Regions from separate parts of the Melissococcus plutonius ATCC 35311 genome, predicted to be linked through region 3. Evidence: predicted binding sites of a transcription regulator. Region 3 holds the regulator's gene; each other region holds the start of a gene.
The links. Region 3 encodes LexA, which represses DNA repair genes until DNA is damaged. Its sites were predicted from a motif close to CNAACANNTGTTNG; they were not measured.

Region 1 (4,681 bases), 500 kb from region 3:
AATTGGATTTTGAAAAGGACTATCCAAAATATTGTTCTGGTGGATTTATTCATTACTGTGAATATCCCGTCTTACAACAAAATCCAAAAGCTCTAGAAACAGTTTGGGATTATGCTTACGATAAAGTTGGGTATCTAGGTACCAATACTCCAATTGATCATTGCTATGTTTGTGAATACGAAGGTGATTTTACACCAACAGAAAGAGGTTTTGAATGTCCTTCATGTGGAAACCATGATCCAAAATCTTGTGATGTAGTCAAACGCACTTGTGGCTATTTAGGTAATCCACAAGCACGTCCGATGGTTCATGGTCGTCATAAAGAAATTTCTTCTCGTGTCAAACATATGAAAAAGCAATAAAGGTAGCTTGTTATCTACTTTCTACCATCATGAAAGGAGATTTTGCTTTGAATAATCCAAAACCTAAAGAATGGCAATCTACTGAGTGGAGTGAAAATCGGATAGCTGATTATAAACCCTATACTTTTGTAGATGGTGATGGAGTTAGAAATAGTTTATATGTCAGTGGTTGTTTATTTGCTTGTGAAGGATGTTTTAATAAAGCGATTCAAGATTTTCATTATGGTATTCCTTTTACAAAAGAATTGGAAGATACCATCTTAGCTGATTTAGATCATCCCTATGTACAAGGACTAACGCTACTTGGTGGAGAGCCATTTATGAATACAGAAGTTTGTTTAGCTATTGTTAAACGTATCAGAAAAGAATTCGGTCACACTAAAGATATTTGGAGTTGGAGTGGATATACATTTGAAGAACTATTGAAAGAGACACCTGATAAACTGGAATTACTTCAATTAATCGATATTCTGGTAGATGGTCGTTTTATATTGGCTAAACGTAATTTGAATTTACAGTTTCGAGGTAGTGAAAATCAGCGAATCATTGATATTCAAAAATCAATCCAAAAAGAAAAAATCATTCTTTGGGAAAAATGTCATGATGCTAAAACGAGTTATGAACAAATAAAAAAAGCAAACTTAATTTGATATATCAAAAATAGAAGTGAAAAGATCTGCCCATATTAAATAAAAAATAATTGGGTTACCAGATATTCACTTCTATTTTTATTCATTTTAAATAATATATTTCTATTCTTTATCTATTTCTCCTGAACAGTTGAACGTTAGCCGAGCTAAAATAGAATATAAACAATTCGCCATTTAATTCATTAAATCATTAAATCATTAATTCCAAAGTGGTAATGAAATATTTTTATAGGTTATTGGTGCTAAGTTTGTTAACGTAATTCCTAATAATCGAATATTTTTTTTCCATTCTAGCTCATTTTCCCAAATCATCTGTACTTGGTAGAATAAGTCTTCTTTCATATAAATATATTCTTGTAGTGTAACCCGTTTAGTGATGGTTGTATAATCTTCATAGCGAACCTTTAAAACAATGGTCTTTCCATGTTTCTGAGCTTGTTGAAGAGAGGCTTCTACTTTCATTGCCAACTGCCTTAATTGTGTCACTACTTGTTCTTCTGTTGCTAAAGGCTTTCTATATGTATGTTCTTTTCCAACTGATTTACGATCCTTGGTAGCGTCTACCGGTGCATCATGAATGCCACGAACCTTACGATATAGAGAATAGCCCATCTTACCAAAATGCTGGATTAATACTATCTCACTGACATGATAAAGATCTCTTCCAGTATAAATGCCAAGTTCATGCATTTTAGGAACTGTTTTCTTTCCAATTCCATGAAATTTTTCAATTGCAAGATTTTTCAAAAAATCTTCTGCTTCTTCTGGCAGAATAACTGTTAATCCTTTTGGTTTTTGATAGTCAGAAGCCAATTTTGCTAAAAATTTATTATAACTGATACCTGCTGAACAAGTTAATTGTAATTCTTGCCAAATCGTTTGTTGGATCAAACGGGCGATTTTAATGGCTGATTTGCTATGTAATTTATTAATGGTCACATCTAAATAAGCCTCATCAATGGAAGCAGGTTCAATTATATCTGTATATCTACAAAAAATAGTGCGAATTTGCTGAGAAACTTCTGAATATTTTTGATAATTTCCTGGTTTAAAAGTAGCTTGTGGGCATAATTCATAGGCTTTTTTTACGCTCATAGCCGAATGAATGCCATATTGACGAGCAATATAATTCGCTGTTGTAACTACTCCTTTGCCACCAGTATCACTTGGATGTCTTGCAATTACAAGTGGGTGACTTGCCAATTCTGGGTGATCACGTTCCTCTACAGAAGCAAAAAAAGCGTCCATATCGATATGAATAATTTTTCTTGAGGTATCTTTCTTTAAAGGAAATCTTAACTCGCTTCTCATTTCTCACCGCTTCCTTTCAAATTGATTATATATAAAATATATGTTCGAAAGTAACTCTAGTTTTAAAGTGAGTAAAAAATTTGATAGAAAAAAAGAGTCTTTTAATCAGCTATAGTTATTTCAGTTGTTTTATTCTGCTAAACAAATGAATTTTATTCATACGATGAAAAAATGATTATAAAATGAAAGGTTCATTTCATTATTCTAAATGATATTTTTTATAAACTTCTTGTTTTTTTAATCCATATTGCTTCGCTATTTCTTTTATAGCCTCTTTAGAAGTTTTTCCATCTCTGATAAGTAATTGAACTTGTTCCTTAATTGGTGGTAACTCATCAAGGTTCCACTGAATCTCTTCTTTTGTTTTACCAGCAATTAATAAACAGCATTCTCCCTTGATTGTACACCTAGATAGATAATCAGATATCTCTTCAAGAGTACCTCTTAGATATTCCTCATGTAATTTCGTCAATTCTCGACATATGACTGCTTGGCGTTCATGCCCATATATTTGGGCAAAAGTTTGAACAGTTTGTTTTAATCGGTAAGGTGATTCATAGAATATCTGTGTGGCTTGTTGTTCCCTTAGTCCTTCTATAATCTGTTTTTGTTCATTTTTATTCCTTGGTAAAAATCCATAAAAAAGAAAGGGCTGTGGCAGTAATCCAGAAGCTATTAATGCGGTAATGCCAGCACTAGGTCCTGGTAAGGCAACAACAGGTATTCCTTCATCAATACAGGCAGTAACCAATTCATGTCCTGGATCACTAATAGATGGCATACCTGCATCACTCACTTGCGCGATTTTTGCTCCATTTCTTAAACGTTCCAGCAGTCTTGGTATTCTTTCCTTATAATTATGTTCATGTAAACTCAATTGTGATTTCATAATTTCGAAGTAATTTAACAATTTTTGTGTATTTCTTGTATCTTCACTTGCAATTAGATCAACTTCTTTTAAACAATTCAAACAACGAACACTTATATCTTCTAAATTGCCAATTGGAGTAGGAACAAGATAAAGACAGCCTATCTCGATATTCTCAAAACTTTTTTGTTTTTGCATCGTACGTCTTTTTCTCTCCTCATCATTTTTCTTTTTCATTTTCAATTAAACAAAAACCAACACATATCAATCTGTACCGGCTTGCATTTATTTTATAACTCATTTATTTACATCGCTCACCATAAATCACTTCTAAACAAAATGCACATTCTTCATCATTTTCTCTTCTCGAACCATATAAAATGTTACAGACATGGAATCCTTCTTCATATAACTTTTCTAAATTCATACGGGATTTTGATAATTCTTGTTTTGAAGAATCTATCTCATTAACAGATAATCGATTTAGTTCTTGCAAATGTTCACGTAATCGCTGATTTTCAATCTCTAAAGTTGTATTTTTTTCTACCAATTCATGAAGTGACTCTTTAATTTCTTTTAATTGCAGTAATGTACATTCTAAATCACTTTCTAACGAATTTAGGCCGTCATACAATGAACGCTTATCCATTTTTAATCACCTTTTTCAACATTCTGCAGTGCCATTTCTGTTGCCTCTTTAATTTCTTCATAACTGTAGTCAACTGCCATCTCATGTCCAATCAAGCGAACTTTAACCAAACGACTTAATAAATTTAAACCGACTACTTTTCCTTTACCGTCTGGTGTTATAACCTCACTACCATAATCAGGTAGTACTTTCTTTGCCAATTCATATTCATCATTTTCATATTTCAAACAACACATCAAACTACCACATAATCCAGAAATTTTAACAGGATTTAATGATAATCCTTGATCCTTTGCCATTTTTATAGAGACAGGAATAAAGTCACCTAAAAAGGTTGAACAACACAATTGCCTACCACAAGGACCAATCCCACCTAACAGTTTCGCCTCATCTCGTACACCAATTTGACGTAATTCTATCCTCGTCCGAAAAATCGCTGCTAAATCTTTTACCAATTCACGAAAATCAATTCGACCATCTGCAGTAAAGTAAAAAATCATTTTGCTTCTATCGAAAACATACTCAATTTGAATTAATTTCATTTCTAGTTTATGTTCTGTAATTTTTTTTGTAGCAATTAGCAATGCTTCTTGTGCATCTTCTATATTTTTCTGATGTTTTTCTAAATCTTTTGTTGTTGCTTTACTTAAAATTGGTTTTAGTTCATCTGGTAAATCCTCAACATCTATCTCTTTCTTGGGTATAACAACCGTTGCTAATTGCTTTGATTGTTGCGTTTCGACCAATACTTTTTCATTATAAGAATACTCAGAAGTACTAGGAGAAAAATAATAGATATGACCAGCTTCACGAAAACGAACTCCTACTGCTTCTACCATTT
Region 2 (4,681 bases), 320 kb from region 3:
AAACTGTTGAAATTATTAAAAGAATGCAAATATAAAATAATGAAAAAATAAGTTGATTCGTTATTAAAATAATAATACCAATAGCAGCCATAAATAGATAACTGTAACCAAATAGATAGAAAGTTTTTTGGGTCTCATCTGTAGCATTCTTTTTTAGTAGAGCTAGAAAGATTTCTGTTTTTCTTAAGAGACAAAAACCAATAAACCCTAACAGAAGAATAATTAAAATTAATAAAAGGCGAATCATTTTTTTCCTCCATTAAAAATAGGTGAAAACAAATAGTAGTAATTTTATTTGTCTTCACCTATTTCTTTATTTAAATGATAAATTGAAATGTTATTCTTATTTATTTTAAAAGACAAAATGAAATATTTCCTCTAAAAACACAAATCCGTCGGTGCCGTTGTTCGTCTTGTTGTATTGATCCCGCAAATTAGCAGGTGGGCTCAACGACCTCAGCTTCGAACTACCAAGTGAAAAGGCATGTTACCGGCTTTGGTACAAGTCAGATCCCAAAGTATCAATAAAATGTTCGGTCAACACAGAAAAAGACAATACGCACATCACAGATTTGATGATTTTATCATAGCACATTAAAAACAAATCGGCAATAATCATACCTATATAATTTAAAGTTCTTCAGATTGCCACTGTTTAATCTGATTATATTGTTGTTGTAATGCTTGTTCATATCTACCAGTATTAATTGGTCTATAATAATGGACATTTTTTAAGGCATCAGGCAAATATTGTTGATTAATCCAAGCGTTCTTATAATGATGTGGGTATTTATAATTTGTACCTCTGCCTAGTTTTTTTGCCCCAGAATAGTGGGCATCTTTTAAATGAATGGGAACCTCTCCAGACTTTCCTTTTCGAATATCCGTTAATGCGTTATCGATAGCTGTTATACTTGAATTAGATTTTGGTGAAAGACAAAGATCAATTACCGAGTTTGCCAAGGGAATTCTTGCTTCTGGTAAGCCTAATTTTTCAGCGGCTTGTACAGCAGTTACAGCTCTCGCTGCAGCTGATGGATTACCAAGTCCAATATCTTCATAAGCGGTTACCATTAATCGACGACAAATAATTGGAAGATCTCCTGCTTCAATCAACCTACCTAAATAGTGAAGCGCTGCATCTACATCACTGCCACGAATAGATTTTTGAAACGCAGAAATCACATCATAATGAGCATCGCCATCTTTATCATGAGAGAGTGCCTTTTTTTGTATGCATTCTTCAATAATAGGTAGAGTAATTACTATTTTTTGTTCTTCATTTTTTTCAGTGGATTTAACGGCTAATTCTAATCCATTCAATGCACTTCTTAAATCACCGTTCGTACTTCTTGAAAGATGAACGAATGCTTCATCTTCTAGGACGACTGGATATTCACCAAGTCCTTGTTCTGTATTTTTTAAAGCATTGATTATAGCTTGCTTAATATCTTGTTCGGTTAATGGCTTTAATTCAAAGATTTGTAGGCGACTTCGAATAGCTGGATTAATAGAAATATAGGGATTTTCAGTTGTTGCACCAATTAAAATGATTTTACCACTTTCCAAATGTGGTAAAAGAAAATCTTGTTTAGTTTTGTCTAGACGATGAACTTCATCTAGTAATAAGATGACAGTTCCACTCATTTTTGCTTCATCAACAACGATCTGCAAATCTTTTTTTGTATCTGTAGCTGCATTAAGCATTCGAAATGCATAATTTGTTGAACCGGCAATAGCACTAGCAATGCTCGTTTTTCCGGTTCCTGGAGGACCATATAAAATCATAGAAGTAAGCATTTTTGTTTTTACCATTCGATAAATGATTTTATCCTTATCAACGAGTTGTTTTTGACCAACAACATCACTAAGTTGTTTTGGACGCATTCGATAAGCCAAGGGTTGTTGCATGTTTTGGCCTCCTTTACATTTCTTTGAATCTATTATACCATAAAGAACATGCATTCGCTTTTTGCCTTTTATCAAATTTAGATAGATAATAAATTAGATTTCATGTATGATAGGAATGATGAAATGAATAGGATACGCGAGATTTTTAAGAAAAAATCGACAGAAGAAATTGCGCAATTTTTACTAGGCATGTACTTAGAACATGAAACAGCTTCTGGGATTTTAGGTGGTTATATTGTAGATGTCGAAGCTTATTTAGGACCGGAAGATATGGCAGCACATAGTTTTGGTTTGAGAAAAACACCAAGACTTAAAACAATGTACGAAAAACCGGGAACAATTTACTTATATACAATGCATACGCATTTAATTCTTAATATGATTACACGTGAGGTAGGAATGCCACAAGGCGTAATGATCCGAGCAATTCAACCGATTAGTAGACTAGAACAAATGGAAATGAATCGTAAGGGCCAAAGGGGAAAAGAACTTACGAATGGGCCTGGAAAACTAGTAGCTGCATTAGGAATTACTAAAAATTTGTGTGGACAATCTATTTTTGAAAGTAAACTTAAAATTGTACCAGAAAAAAGAAATTATCCTAAAAAAATTGTTGCATTACCTAGAATTGGGATTCCTAATAAGGGTGCCTGGACAACAATGCCACTTCGATATATTGTTAGTGGCAATCCATATATTTCTAAACAAAAAAAATGTGACATAGATACACAAAATTTTGGCTGGCAAGGTGGAAATGAAACAGATGAAAAAAGAAACAATATTGACATATTTGGAACAACAACTAACCACCCAATTGGAAGATTATGACACTACTATTGAGTGGGATACGAAAAACCATGCAATTGTACTTGAATTTACTTTATTCGCTGAAAATTCAGTAGGAACTGATTGATGATAAGGAAGGAGTTTCTTCCGATGAGGCAATCATCGAATTTGAAGATGCTTTACTTTTTTATCATCCAGAGAAAACAAAGTTTGATCCAAATGATTATTTAACTACTATTCCCTATGAAGGAAAAAAAGGGATAAAAAAAGCAACGATTGAGGCTGTTGTTCTTTATTTGAAAGAAGTATTGTTAGATGGAGAAAGTGATTTAATGGACTTTTTGGCTGATGAAACAGTTGAAGTATTTGAATTGAATTGGTCTGAACAAAAATTTCAACGTATTGAAACTGAATGTAGTGCAAAGGAACAAGAAATTAGCTATTTACCTTATCCAAGTTATTGAGGAGGAAAATAATATGAAATGGGCAGAAATAAAGGTGGAAACAGCAAGTGAGGCAGTTGAAGCTATTTCAAATATTATGATGGAAGTTGGTGCGAGCGGTGTTGCGATTGAAGACGTGCTTGATATAGAGAATTTCCAAAAAGATAATTATGGAGAATTAATTGACAAGGCACAAGTGACTTCAATTGAAGAGGGTGCACTGGTTATGGCCTATTTTCCAGAAACAACTTTTCTTCCAGAAATTTTGCCGCTCATTAAAGAAAGTATTGCTAAACTTCCTTCCTTTGGATTGGCTATTGGTAAAAATCAGCTCACTATTAGTGAAGTCTTAGAAGAGGATTGGGCTACTGCTTGGAAAAAATATTATCATCCTGTTCGGATAACGCGTTTTTTAACTATTGTACCGAGTTGGGAAAATTATCATATTCAGTCAGAGAATGAACAAATTATCCGTCTGGATCCAGGAATGGCATTTGGAACAGGGACACATCCAACAACCCAATTAACTTTACAGGCAATGGAAGCACATTTACGTGGTGGTGAGACTTTAATCGATGTGGGAACCGGTTCTGGCGTTTTAAGTATTGCAGGGAAATATTTAGGTGCCAAAAAAATCTATGCTTATGATTTAGATGAGGTAGCTGTCACGGCTGCAAAAGAGAATATTCAATTAAATCATCTGGAAAAAGACATCGAGATAACGACCAATAATTTATTAACAGATATTTCTATTCAGGCAGAGATGATTGTTGCTAATATTTTGGCTGATATTATTGTTCTGATGTTAAAAGATGCATGGAATTTGCTGAAAACAAATGGAACATTGATTATTTCTGGTATTATTGAAGATAAAAAAGAAATGATTTTAGCAGAAATTCGTGAAACAGAATTTGTTATTGATCAAATTTTACAGCAAAATGATTGGTATGCATTTGTTTTAAAAAAAGTGGAGGAAGAATAATATGCAACGCTATTTTTTAGAAGAAGACTACCAACCAATAGAAGTATATCAGGTAGCCGGTGAACATTATCATCATATTGTTCATGTCATGCGAATGGTCCCGTCAGCAAAATGCTATTTGGTATTTAATAACAATATTGCAATATTAGCTGAAATTATTGAAATTACTAGTTCAACTGTCTTGTTCAGGGAATTAGAAAAGGAAATAATGCAAAAAGAGTTGCCCATTGCTGTTACTGTTGCTTGTAGTTATCCTAAAGGCGATAAATTAGAATGGATTATTCAAAAAGGAACAGAATTAGGAACTCATCAATTTTTAGGTTTTCCATCTGAAAATTCGATCATTAAATGGGAAGAAAAAAAAGAGTAGCAAAAACAAAACGGTTAAATAAAATAGCATTAGAAGCTGCAGAACAATCCCATAGACAATGGTTGCCTTCTGTTAAATTATTAAAGACAGGAAAAGAATTAGTTGCACTTTTTCAAAATTACGATCAAGTTATTGTTGCTTATGAGGAATCTGCCAAACAAGGAGATACCCACTCGCTTGTAAAAAGTT
Region 3 (4,681 bases):
ATTTACATCAGGTAAAACAAAAGCAGGCTTTAGAAGTTGGTATTGATACACAACGACTAGGAAAAAAAGTCATTGAAATTAAAAATGGAGATTATCAAAAAGATAAGCATACCATTTTGAATGAATTTAATTTATTGGTTCAAGCAGGTGATCGAATTGGTATCACAGGAAAGAATGGGACAGGAAAAACGACTTTATTGAACATTTTATCCGGACGGCTTCCTTTAGAAGCTGGCAGTTATACTGTAGGTCAAACGGTACATCTGGCTTATTATACACAACAAAGTGAAAATTTGGACCCAACAAAACGGATGATTGCTTACCTACAAGAAACAGCCAATGAAGTCAAAATGCAAAATGGCACCCTTTCCCATGATCGTTACTTTTTAAATAAGACAGCAGATAGGCTACTTATTTTTCAAGGAAACGGAAAAATTGATGAATTCCTTGGTTCTATTGATGAATATTTAGACCAAGAAAAACAAAGTGAGAAAAAAGAAACATTGGTTAAAAAAACAGTAAAGAAAAAAAATCAACCTAAAGAGAAAACAAAATTGACTTATATGGAACAAAAAGAATGGGTTGGCATTGAAGAAGAAATTACACAATTAGAGAAAAAGGTAATCTCACTAACAGAAGAAATGACACAACAAGGCGATAACTTTGTCCGTTTAGAGGAATTACAACAAGAATTAACAACGATTGAGCAACAATTAGATGAAAAAATGGCACGTTGGGAATACCTAAGTGCATTTGTAGATAATTAGGAGGAATTAACGAACATGGAAGAAGCTTATTTAGCATTGGGACGGGAAATTTTAACAAATGGTGAAGCGAAAGAAGACCGAACAGGTACAGGGACACTAAGCATTTTTGGCTATCAAATGCGCTTTAATCTCTCAACTGGATTTCCTTTACTAACGACAAAGCGTGTTCCATTTGGTTTAATTAAAAGTGAGTTATTGTGGTTTTTAAAAGGTGATACCAATATTCGCTTTCTTCTTGAAAATAATAATCACATTTGGGATGAATGGGCATTCGAGCGATACACCAAAAGTCCAGACTATATTGGGCCAGATATGACTAACTTTGGCCAACGTGTATTAACAGATTCAAAATTTTCAGAAATTTATCAAGAACAACATCAACTTTTTTGTAATAAGATTTTAACAGATGATGAGTTTGCACAACAATATGGAGAATTAGGAAATATTTACGGTGCACAGTGGCGTCGCTGGCAAACTAAAAGTGGAAAGTTCATTGATCAATTAACTCAGGTGATTGAAATGATAAAAAAAACACCTGATTCTAGAAGATTAATTGTTTCAGCGTGGAATCCTGAAGAAATTCCATCAATGGCATTGCCACCATGTCATACATTATTCCAATTTTATGTCAGTCATAACAAATTAAGCTGTCAGCTTTACCAACGTAGTGGCGATGTATTTTTGGGTGTTCCATTTAATATAGCTAGCTATGCATTATTGACACACTTAATTGCACATGAAACAGGGCTGGAAGTCGGTGAATTTGTTCACACGTTTGGCGATGTACATTTATATAAAAATCATATTGATCAAATGAATGAACAACTAACAAGGAAACCAAAACAACTTCCAACGCTTGTCTTAAACACAACTAAAACTTCCATTTTTGATTTTGACATGGCTGACATCAAGGTTGAGAATTATCAGCCTTATCCAGCAATTAAAGCACCTATTGCAGTTTAATAAAAATGAAGGGAAGAAATCATATATGCTATCAGCAATTTGGGCACAAGATGAACAAGGAACCATTGGATTAAATGACAAACTTCCTTGGCATTTACCCAATGATTTGAAATTTTTTAAGCAAACCACTGAAAACAATACTTTAATTATGGGAAGAAAAACATTTGAAGGCATGGGAAAACGATCATTACCAAATCGAATCACGATTGTTTTAACCCATGATCAACATTATCAGGTACCTGATGGTGTTTTGGTGATGCATACGATCAATGAAGTATTAGACTATGCAAAGAATTTTTCAGGTATTACGTTTATTACGGGTGGGGCTACTGTTTATAAAGCTTTTTTACCTTATTGTGAAGTACTTTATCGCACAGTTATTCACCATACTTTCAAGGGAGATACACAATTTCCAAAAGTTCATTGGGAAGAATGGACTAAGATTAATACAAGTAAAGGTGAAACGGACGAGAAAAATAATTATTCCTATGAATTTGAAACCTATCAGCGAAAAGTCTATAAAAATGAATAAAACAAGAGTAAAACCATTTAAGGTTATTATTGGATAATTTTATTAAATCTAAAAACCCTTCACCTATTAAATTTAAATAGGTAAAGGGTTTTTAGGTTTATTTGAATAAATTGAATAGTTTAAATATGATTGCGGTATAAACGTATAACTTTACCAAGGATGGTTACGTTTGTTAATATAATTGGTTCAAATTGATCATTTTCGGGTTGAAGACGAATAGAATTATTTTCTTTAAAGAATCGTTTGCACGTTGCTTCATTTTGATTGGTCATAGCAATCACAATATCACCATTGTCAGCTGTGGATTGTTTTCGAACAATGACTTGATCACCATCTAAAATGCCGGCATGAATCATGCTCTCCCCACAAATGGTTAGCATAAATAATTCATTTTCCTCAGTCTGTAGATCAGGAAGTATAGGAAACACACCTACGGGCTCTTCTAACGTTAAAATTGGATTTCCAGCAGTTACCGTTCCAATGATTGGAATATTTTTAGGTTGAAGTTCCAGTTTTTCTAATCCCTTATCTGTTACTTCAATCGCTCTAGGTTTTGTTGGGTCTCTTTGAATAAATCCTTTTTTTTCTAATCTAGCTAAATGTCCATGAACCGTTGAAGTAGATGAAAGAGAAACTGCCTGCCCAATTTCACGAACGGTTGGTGGATATCCTTTGCATTCAACCTGTTCATATATATATTTTAATACTTCTAATTGTTTTGTTTCAGTTCGCTTCGCCAAAATCTCACTCGCTTTCTTTTGATTGCTAACTTTAGTTTATCATAAAATGTAAAGAGAATCAAACAAGCGTTCGTATAGGCTGTCATCTGGTAATGAAAGCATTCTCTAACTGTTTATCTAATTTAGTTGTGTTTTTTATTTAGATCTTATAAGATAGATTGTGTAAGTAGAAGACAGGAGGAAAGAAGAATATGCTATCCAAAGAAAAGTTGCATAGAATTAATGAGTTAGCTAGAAAAGCTAAAAAATCCCCTTTAACAAAAGAAGAAAAGATGGAACAACAACAATTAAGAGAAGAATATTTAACAGCTTTTCGAGGTGGCATGCGTCATCATATTGAAGGCATGAAAGTAATAGATCCTGAAGGAAATGATGTTACTCCTGAAAAACTTAAACGGATTCAAAAAGAAAAGGGACTACATAACAGAGAATAGGATTTTAATCAATAAGTAATTGCTTTCATAAAAAAAATACATTACAATAAAAGTGCAAACTTTAAAAATTGAGGAATTAAGTAGGAGATGATTTTTTGTTTGACAAAGTCGATCAATTAGGCGTGAATACGATTCGTACATTAAGCATTGATGCCGTTCAAAAAGCAAATTCAGGACATCCTGGCCTACCTTTAGGAGCTGCACCGATGGCTTATGCATTATGGACAAAATTCTTAAAAATAAATCCAAAGACTTCAAGGAACTGGCCAGATCGTGATCGCTTTGTGCTTTCAGCCGGACATGGATCTGCTATGTTATATAGCTTACTGCATTTAGCTGGCTATGATGTTTCTATGGAAGATTTAAAAAATTTTCGACAACTTGACAGTAAAACACCTGGACATCCAGAAGTACATTATACAGATGGTGTAGAAGCTACCACTGGGCCATTAGGTCAAGGGCTTGCTATGGCTGTAGGAATGGCAATGGCTGAAAGCCATTTAGCTGCAACTTATAATCAAAAAGAATTTTCACTCATTGATCATTATACTTATGCCTTATGTGGCGATGGTGATTTAATGGAGGGAGTTTCTCAAGAAGCAAGTTCACTAGCTGGTCATCTGAAATTAGGAAAGCTAATTGTTTTATATGATTCAAACAATATCTCATTAGATGGACCTACTTCAAAATCATTTACAGAAAATGTTGGTGCACGTTATGAGGCTTATGGCTGGCAACATCTACTTGTTAAAGATGGTAATAATCTAGAAGAAATTGCTCAAGCCATTACAACAGCTAGAGATGAAAAAGAAAAACCTACCTTAATTGAGGTAAAAACGATCATTGGCTATGGCTCACCTAAGGCTGGGACTTCTTCTGTTCATGGAGCACCTATTGGTGCCGAGGGAATTACAGCTGCTAAGGAATCTTTCCAATGGACATATCCAGATTTTACTATACCTAATGAAGTACAGATGCGTTTTCAGGAAAGTATCAACAAGAAAGGCGAAAAAGCTGAAGCAACCTGGCAGAAAATGTTCGATGATTATTCGACTAAATTTCCCGACCTAGCAAAACAGTTTATACAGGCTTTTTCAGATGAGCTTCCTGAAAATTGGGAAAGTGATTTGCCAACGTATGAAGAAGGAACAAGCGCTGCAAGTCGGATAACGAGTAAAGAAACGATTCAGGCAATTTCAAAAAATGTTCCTGCTTTTTTAGGTGGTTCAGCCGATTTATCCTCTT
Region 4 (4,681 bases), 830 kb from region 3:
AATAATCCGTGTTATCTAAAACAATCATTACCTCAGCAATATTTAATGGCTTTCTTTCCTGTGTACCTGCAAAAATAATATCTGGCATCTTACCACCACGTAAACTCTTAGCTGATTGTTCGCCAAGCACCCAACGAATGGCTTCAGTTATATTACTTTTTCCACTCCCATTTGGTCCAACAACAGCAGTAACACCATTTTCAAAATCAATAATCGTTCGATCTGCAAAGGATTTAAACCCTGCAATTTCAATTCGTTTTAAATACACGAATACCTTTGCTCCTTCCAGCTCATTGAAGAATTTCTTTTAATGCACGCTCTGCTGCATCTTGCTCTGCCAATTTTTTAGATCTTCCATGGCCTCTACCAATCAATTTTTCATCTGCATAAATCTCTGTATAAAAAATACGGTCATGGGCAGGCCCTTTTTCATCTACCAATCTATAATCAATATTGACATCTCCCTTATGCTGAAGAACTTCTTGTAAGTGTGTCTTATGATCAACTTCATGAGAAAAATTTCCTTCTTCAATTTTTGGAAAAATAATCTCTGAAATAAAATATTTTACAGTTTCGATTCCCTGATCTAAATATAAAGCTCCTAAAAAAGCTTCAAACAAATCACAAAGCAATGCAGAACGCTCACGTCCACCAGAATTTTCTTCACCATTGCCCAATAGAATATATTGATCAAATTGACATTCCTTTGCAAATTTGGCTAAACTATCTTCCCGAACAATTGCTGCTCGCATTTTTGTTAATTTACCTTCTGGTAAATTTTGATATTTTTGATAAAGATACTGAGAAATAATTAATTCTAATACAGCATCACCTAAAAATTCTATGCGTTCATTATCTGATAATTTTAAATAACGGTGTTCATTGACATAGGAAGAATGGGTAAATGCCTGTTCTAATAAATTGACATCATGGAAAACAATGCCGTAACGTTCTTTTAATTCTTTAGTTAACCGATCGTCCATGGTTCACATTCCCTTTTAATTTATTTACAATCTCTTTTATTATACTTTTTTTTACTTTCTTTTTAAATGGCTAGTCTAAAATTAACAGTAAACTTAAGAAGTCTATCAATTAACGATGAATAACTATTAAAAATTCTTTTGTCAAACAACTTGAAAATATTCTATACTCGACTGAATAGAACATCCTTATTTCTTAAAAAATCGTGAAGTAGATTTTATAAAACAAACTAAATAGGAAATAAAGATTTTAATTCATTTCGTTTTACTGATTAAATTTTATTACTTTCTACATCCTCGAGTTTTCTAATAATGAATTTTACTCTTTTTGATTGTATGTATGGTAACCAAGGTGTTCATAAGCAAGTGTCGTAGCAATCCTTCCTCTTGGCGTTCGCTTAATAAATCCTTTTTGAATTAAAAAAGGTTCATACATATCTTCAACTGTCTCAGTTTCCTCACCAATATTTACGGAAATCGTGCTTAGTCCAACTGGTCCTCCTCCATATAATTCAATCATTGTTTTTAAAAGTTTTTGATCTATATAATCTAATCCTTGATGATCTACCTGTAAAAGAGTGAGAGCTTTATCGGCGATATCTTTTGTCACTACTCCATTTGATTGAACTTGTGCAAAATCTCTAACTCTTTTTAATAACCGATTCGCAATTCTAGGTGTTCCTCTAGAACGACGAGCAATTTCACAAGCACCTTCATCCATGATTTCTGTTTGAAAAATATCTGAAGATCGTATAACAATTTCTTTCAAGTCTTCCACAGTATAATACTCCATGTGAGAAATAATGCCAAAACGATCACGTAAAGGTGCAGAAAGCATGCCCGCTCGTGTCGTTGCACCAATAAGTGTAAATGGTGGTAAAGAAAAATGTACTGGATGAGCTGTAGTACCTTGACCAACCATAATATCCACATAAAAATCTTCCATCGCAGAGTAAAGCATCTCTTCTACCGTTCTTGGTAATCGATGAATTTCATCAATAAACAAGACATCACCAGGAGTCAATTCATTTAAAATAGCAACAAGGTCGCCAGGACGTTCAATCGCTGGACCACTTGTGGTTCGCATTCCTACATCCATTTCATTGGCAGTTACCATTGCTAGAGTAGTTTTGCCTAACCCAGGTGGTCCATAAAGTAAAGTATGATCTAATACTTCTTTTCGATTACAAGCTGCTTTAATATAAATTGTTAATTCTTGTTTGACTTTTTCCTGTCCAATATATTGAGTTAGAAATTTAGGCCTAAGGGATTTTTCGAGTATTTCATCTTGTTGGTTACTTTTAGCTGTCATTAATCGTTCTTCTTCTGACATTTATTATTCCCCCTTTCTCTATTAAATACAGACTTTTCACCTAGTTATTTTTAAAAAATTTACTTTTATTATAAATTTCTATTCTTTCTTCATCTGTTAAAAAAGTAATTTCATAAATTATTTCATAATTAACTTTAATGCTTGACTTAAATATTGATCCGTTGATTGTGAATCCATACTTTTCAAGTCAGGCGTAATTCGTTTGATTTCTCTATCATTATATCCTAAGGCACACAAAGCTTCTAATGCTTCATTTAATGCTTGGTTTGTTTTAACTTTTGGCTGATTTGTCATTGCCTTTACAGCTGTTGGTGTCATTTCTAATTCATCTAATTTTCCTTTTAAATCTAAAACCATTTGTTGTGCTGTTTTTTTACCCACACCAGGAAATTTTGTTAAATAACTTGCATTTTCATCTGCAATAGCATTGATTAACCCCCCGTGATCTTCCAAAGCCAAAATTGCTAAAGCACTTTTGGGCCCAATACCTGATACGCCAATTAGCTTTAAAAAAAGTTGTTTCTCTTCCATTTCCCTAAATCCATAGAGCAATTGTGCATCTTCTCGAATTACCTGATGCAAATAAATTTTTACCTTTTTTTCTAATTTTCCAGAATAATGATAAGGATTGCTCACTAGGATTTGGTACCCAATGCCATTGGTTTCTATAACAAGATAATAAGGATTGATAAAAGTAATGGTACCAATAATATATTCAAACATAAATTTATTTTCACCCTTCTAATAATATACGTACATATGTTTCTATTTTAGCATACATTCATCGTAGTCAATAGTTGCATTTTTTGATAAAACAAACAAATAAAGAAGAAAACAATAATTTTAGTTAATTCTTCTTATTATGTATTCTATTGAACACTAATCGATATCTTATAAAACTTATTATATCACTGATGACTGCCATGCCTTATTGATATAAACAGAATGAATTAATATGCGCAAGATTGGAGCTTTATTTGTCTTAGTATTTTCTAATTTTATTTTCTTTATATTAAGCTAGTCATATTAAATAGATTTTTGTTTGCTAGTCTAACAAGAATTTGAATTTATATTTCTTAATTAGACAATAAATATTCCTAGCATTTTTATACTAAATAGCATAAAACTAAAACAAATATCACTGTTTAATCAAAAAACCAAAATAATTTTTAATTAAAAATTACTTTGGCTAATTATTTTATCATTCAATGGATTAACGAGTAAAAAATTAAATGTTTTGTGCCTTTACTTAAATAATGAGAGATATTCACCATAGCCTTCTTTTTCTAGGTCTTTTACAGGTACAAATCGTAATGCCGCTGAATTTATGCAATAGCGTAAGCCGCCCTGATCAACTGGACCATCTGTAAATACATGACCTAAATGAGAATCAGCTTCCTTACTACGCACTTCTACACGATGTATGCCTAATGAGCGGTCTGTCTTTTCTGTAATATCTTTTCTTTCAATCGGTTTTGTAAATGATGGCCAACCACAACCAGCATCATATTTATCTAATGAACTAAAAAGTGGTTCACCATTTACAATATCTACATAAATACCATCATCATAAAAATTATCATATTGACCAGTAAATGGTGGTTCAGTACCATTTTCTTGTGTGACTGAGTAACTCATTGGATCAAGTTTATTCTTTAAATCATCCCTATTTTTATCATTTTTCATAGTTATCCCTCCTTATCCATATCATAACGAGTATAACGAGATAATTCGAGTGATTCGCCTTTATTTCCTTTATAGATGCATTATTACTAAATAGCTAACTCATTAAAGCTAGAGTGACACACAAAAATCTGTAGATTAACAAAACTTTGAATATTCATTATTCTTAAATTAAATTTATGATTTGTTCGTCTATTCATTATTAGTTAGCTAAATTAATGTGGATCTTGAATTCGTTTGAACATCTTTTCCATATCTGAATTTGTAAAATGGACTAAAACAGGACGTCCATGTGGACAATTAAATGGATTTTCACAGGTAGCAAGTTTTTCTAATAAACTACGTGCTTGTTTTTCATTTAAAAAATGATTTGCCTTTATTGCTTGCTTGCAACTCATCATGATAGCTGTTTCTTCACGAAATTTTTTTACACTGATGTTACCGGTCGTCAAAAGAATATCAATCATCTCACGAATAATACTTTCTTCTTCTCCAGATGGATACCAAGTTGGATGGGAACGAACAATAAAGCTATTCTGATCAAAATCTTCTAGATAAATGCCGACATCCTTTAATTTGTCTTTCTTTTCTTTAATTTTTAAGACATCCGTATTTGGATAGTCAATAATTAATGGAACTAATAGTTCTTGTAAATCATCTGTTACTTCACCGATTTTTTCGCGAA

Region 1: a site for LexA is predicted at 2,357-2,370, ahead of dinB (DNA polymerase IV). Genes of this name have one in related genera too.
Region 2: a site for LexA is predicted at 1,955-1,968, ahead of MPTP_RS06260 (replication-associated recombination protein A). Genes of this name have one in related genera too.
Region 4: a site for LexA is predicted at 3,066-3,079, ahead of ruvA (Holliday junction branch migration protein RuvA). Genes of this name have one in related genera too.

What each region holds. Positions count from the first base shown of each region.
Region 1 is NC_015516.1:641,769-646,449, reverse strand. Features, by position in the region: gene nrdD (anaerobic ribonucleoside-triphosphate reductase) at 1-362, shown strand, start outside; gene nrdG (anaerobic ribonucleoside-triphosphate reductase activating protein) at 410-1,012, shown strand; gene dinB (DNA polymerase IV) at 1,211-2,323, opposite strand; gene rsmI (16S rRNA (cytidine(1402)-2'-O)-methyltransferase) at 2,523-3,389, opposite strand; gene MPTP_RS02725 (DNA replication initiation control protein YabA) at 3,493-3,840, opposite strand; gene MPTP_RS02720 (PSP1 domain-containing protein) at 3,843-4,679, opposite strand; gene holB (DNA polymerase III subunit delta') at 4,673-4,681, opposite strand, start outside.
Region 2 is NC_015516.1:1,459,868-1,464,548, reverse strand. Features, by position in the region: gene MPTP_RS06265 (hypothetical protein) at 1-247, opposite strand, end outside; RNA gene ssrS (6S RNA) at 386-576, opposite strand; gene MPTP_RS06260 (replication-associated recombination protein A) at 631-1,911, opposite strand; gene MPTP_RS06255 (DNA-3-methyladenine glycosylase) at 2,035-2,739, shown strand; partial or broken gene MPTP_RS06250 (DUF3013 family protein) at 2,675-3,161, shown strand; gene prmA (50S ribosomal protein L11 methyltransferase) at 3,175-4,122, shown strand; partial or broken gene MPTP_RS06240 (16S rRNA (uracil(1498)-N(3))-methyltransferase) at 4,124-4,681, shown strand, end outside.
Region 3 is NC_015516.1:1,142,551-1,147,231, forward strand. Features, by position in the region: gene MPTP_RS04850 (ABC-F family ATP-binding cassette domain-containing protein) at 1-767, shown strand, start outside; gene MPTP_RS04855 (thymidylate synthase) at 783-1,730, shown strand; gene MPTP_RS04860 (dihydrofolate reductase) at 1,756-2,262, shown strand; gene lexA (transcriptional repressor LexA) at 2,382-3,002, opposite strand; gene MPTP_RS04870 (DUF896 family protein) at 3,194-3,436, shown strand; gene tkt (transketolase) at 3,532-4,681, shown strand, end outside.
Region 4 is NC_015516.1:314,186-318,866, reverse strand. Features, by position in the region: gene smc (chromosome segregation protein SMC) at 1-268, opposite strand, end outside; gene rnc (ribonuclease III) at 291-983, opposite strand; gene ruvB (Holliday junction branch migration DNA helicase RuvB) at 1,300-2,313, opposite strand; gene ruvA (Holliday junction branch migration protein RuvA) at 2,431-3,036, opposite strand; gene msrB (peptide-methionine (R)-S-oxide reductase MsrB) at 3,559-3,999, opposite strand; gene mutL (DNA mismatch repair endonuclease MutL) at 4,212-4,681, opposite strand, start outside.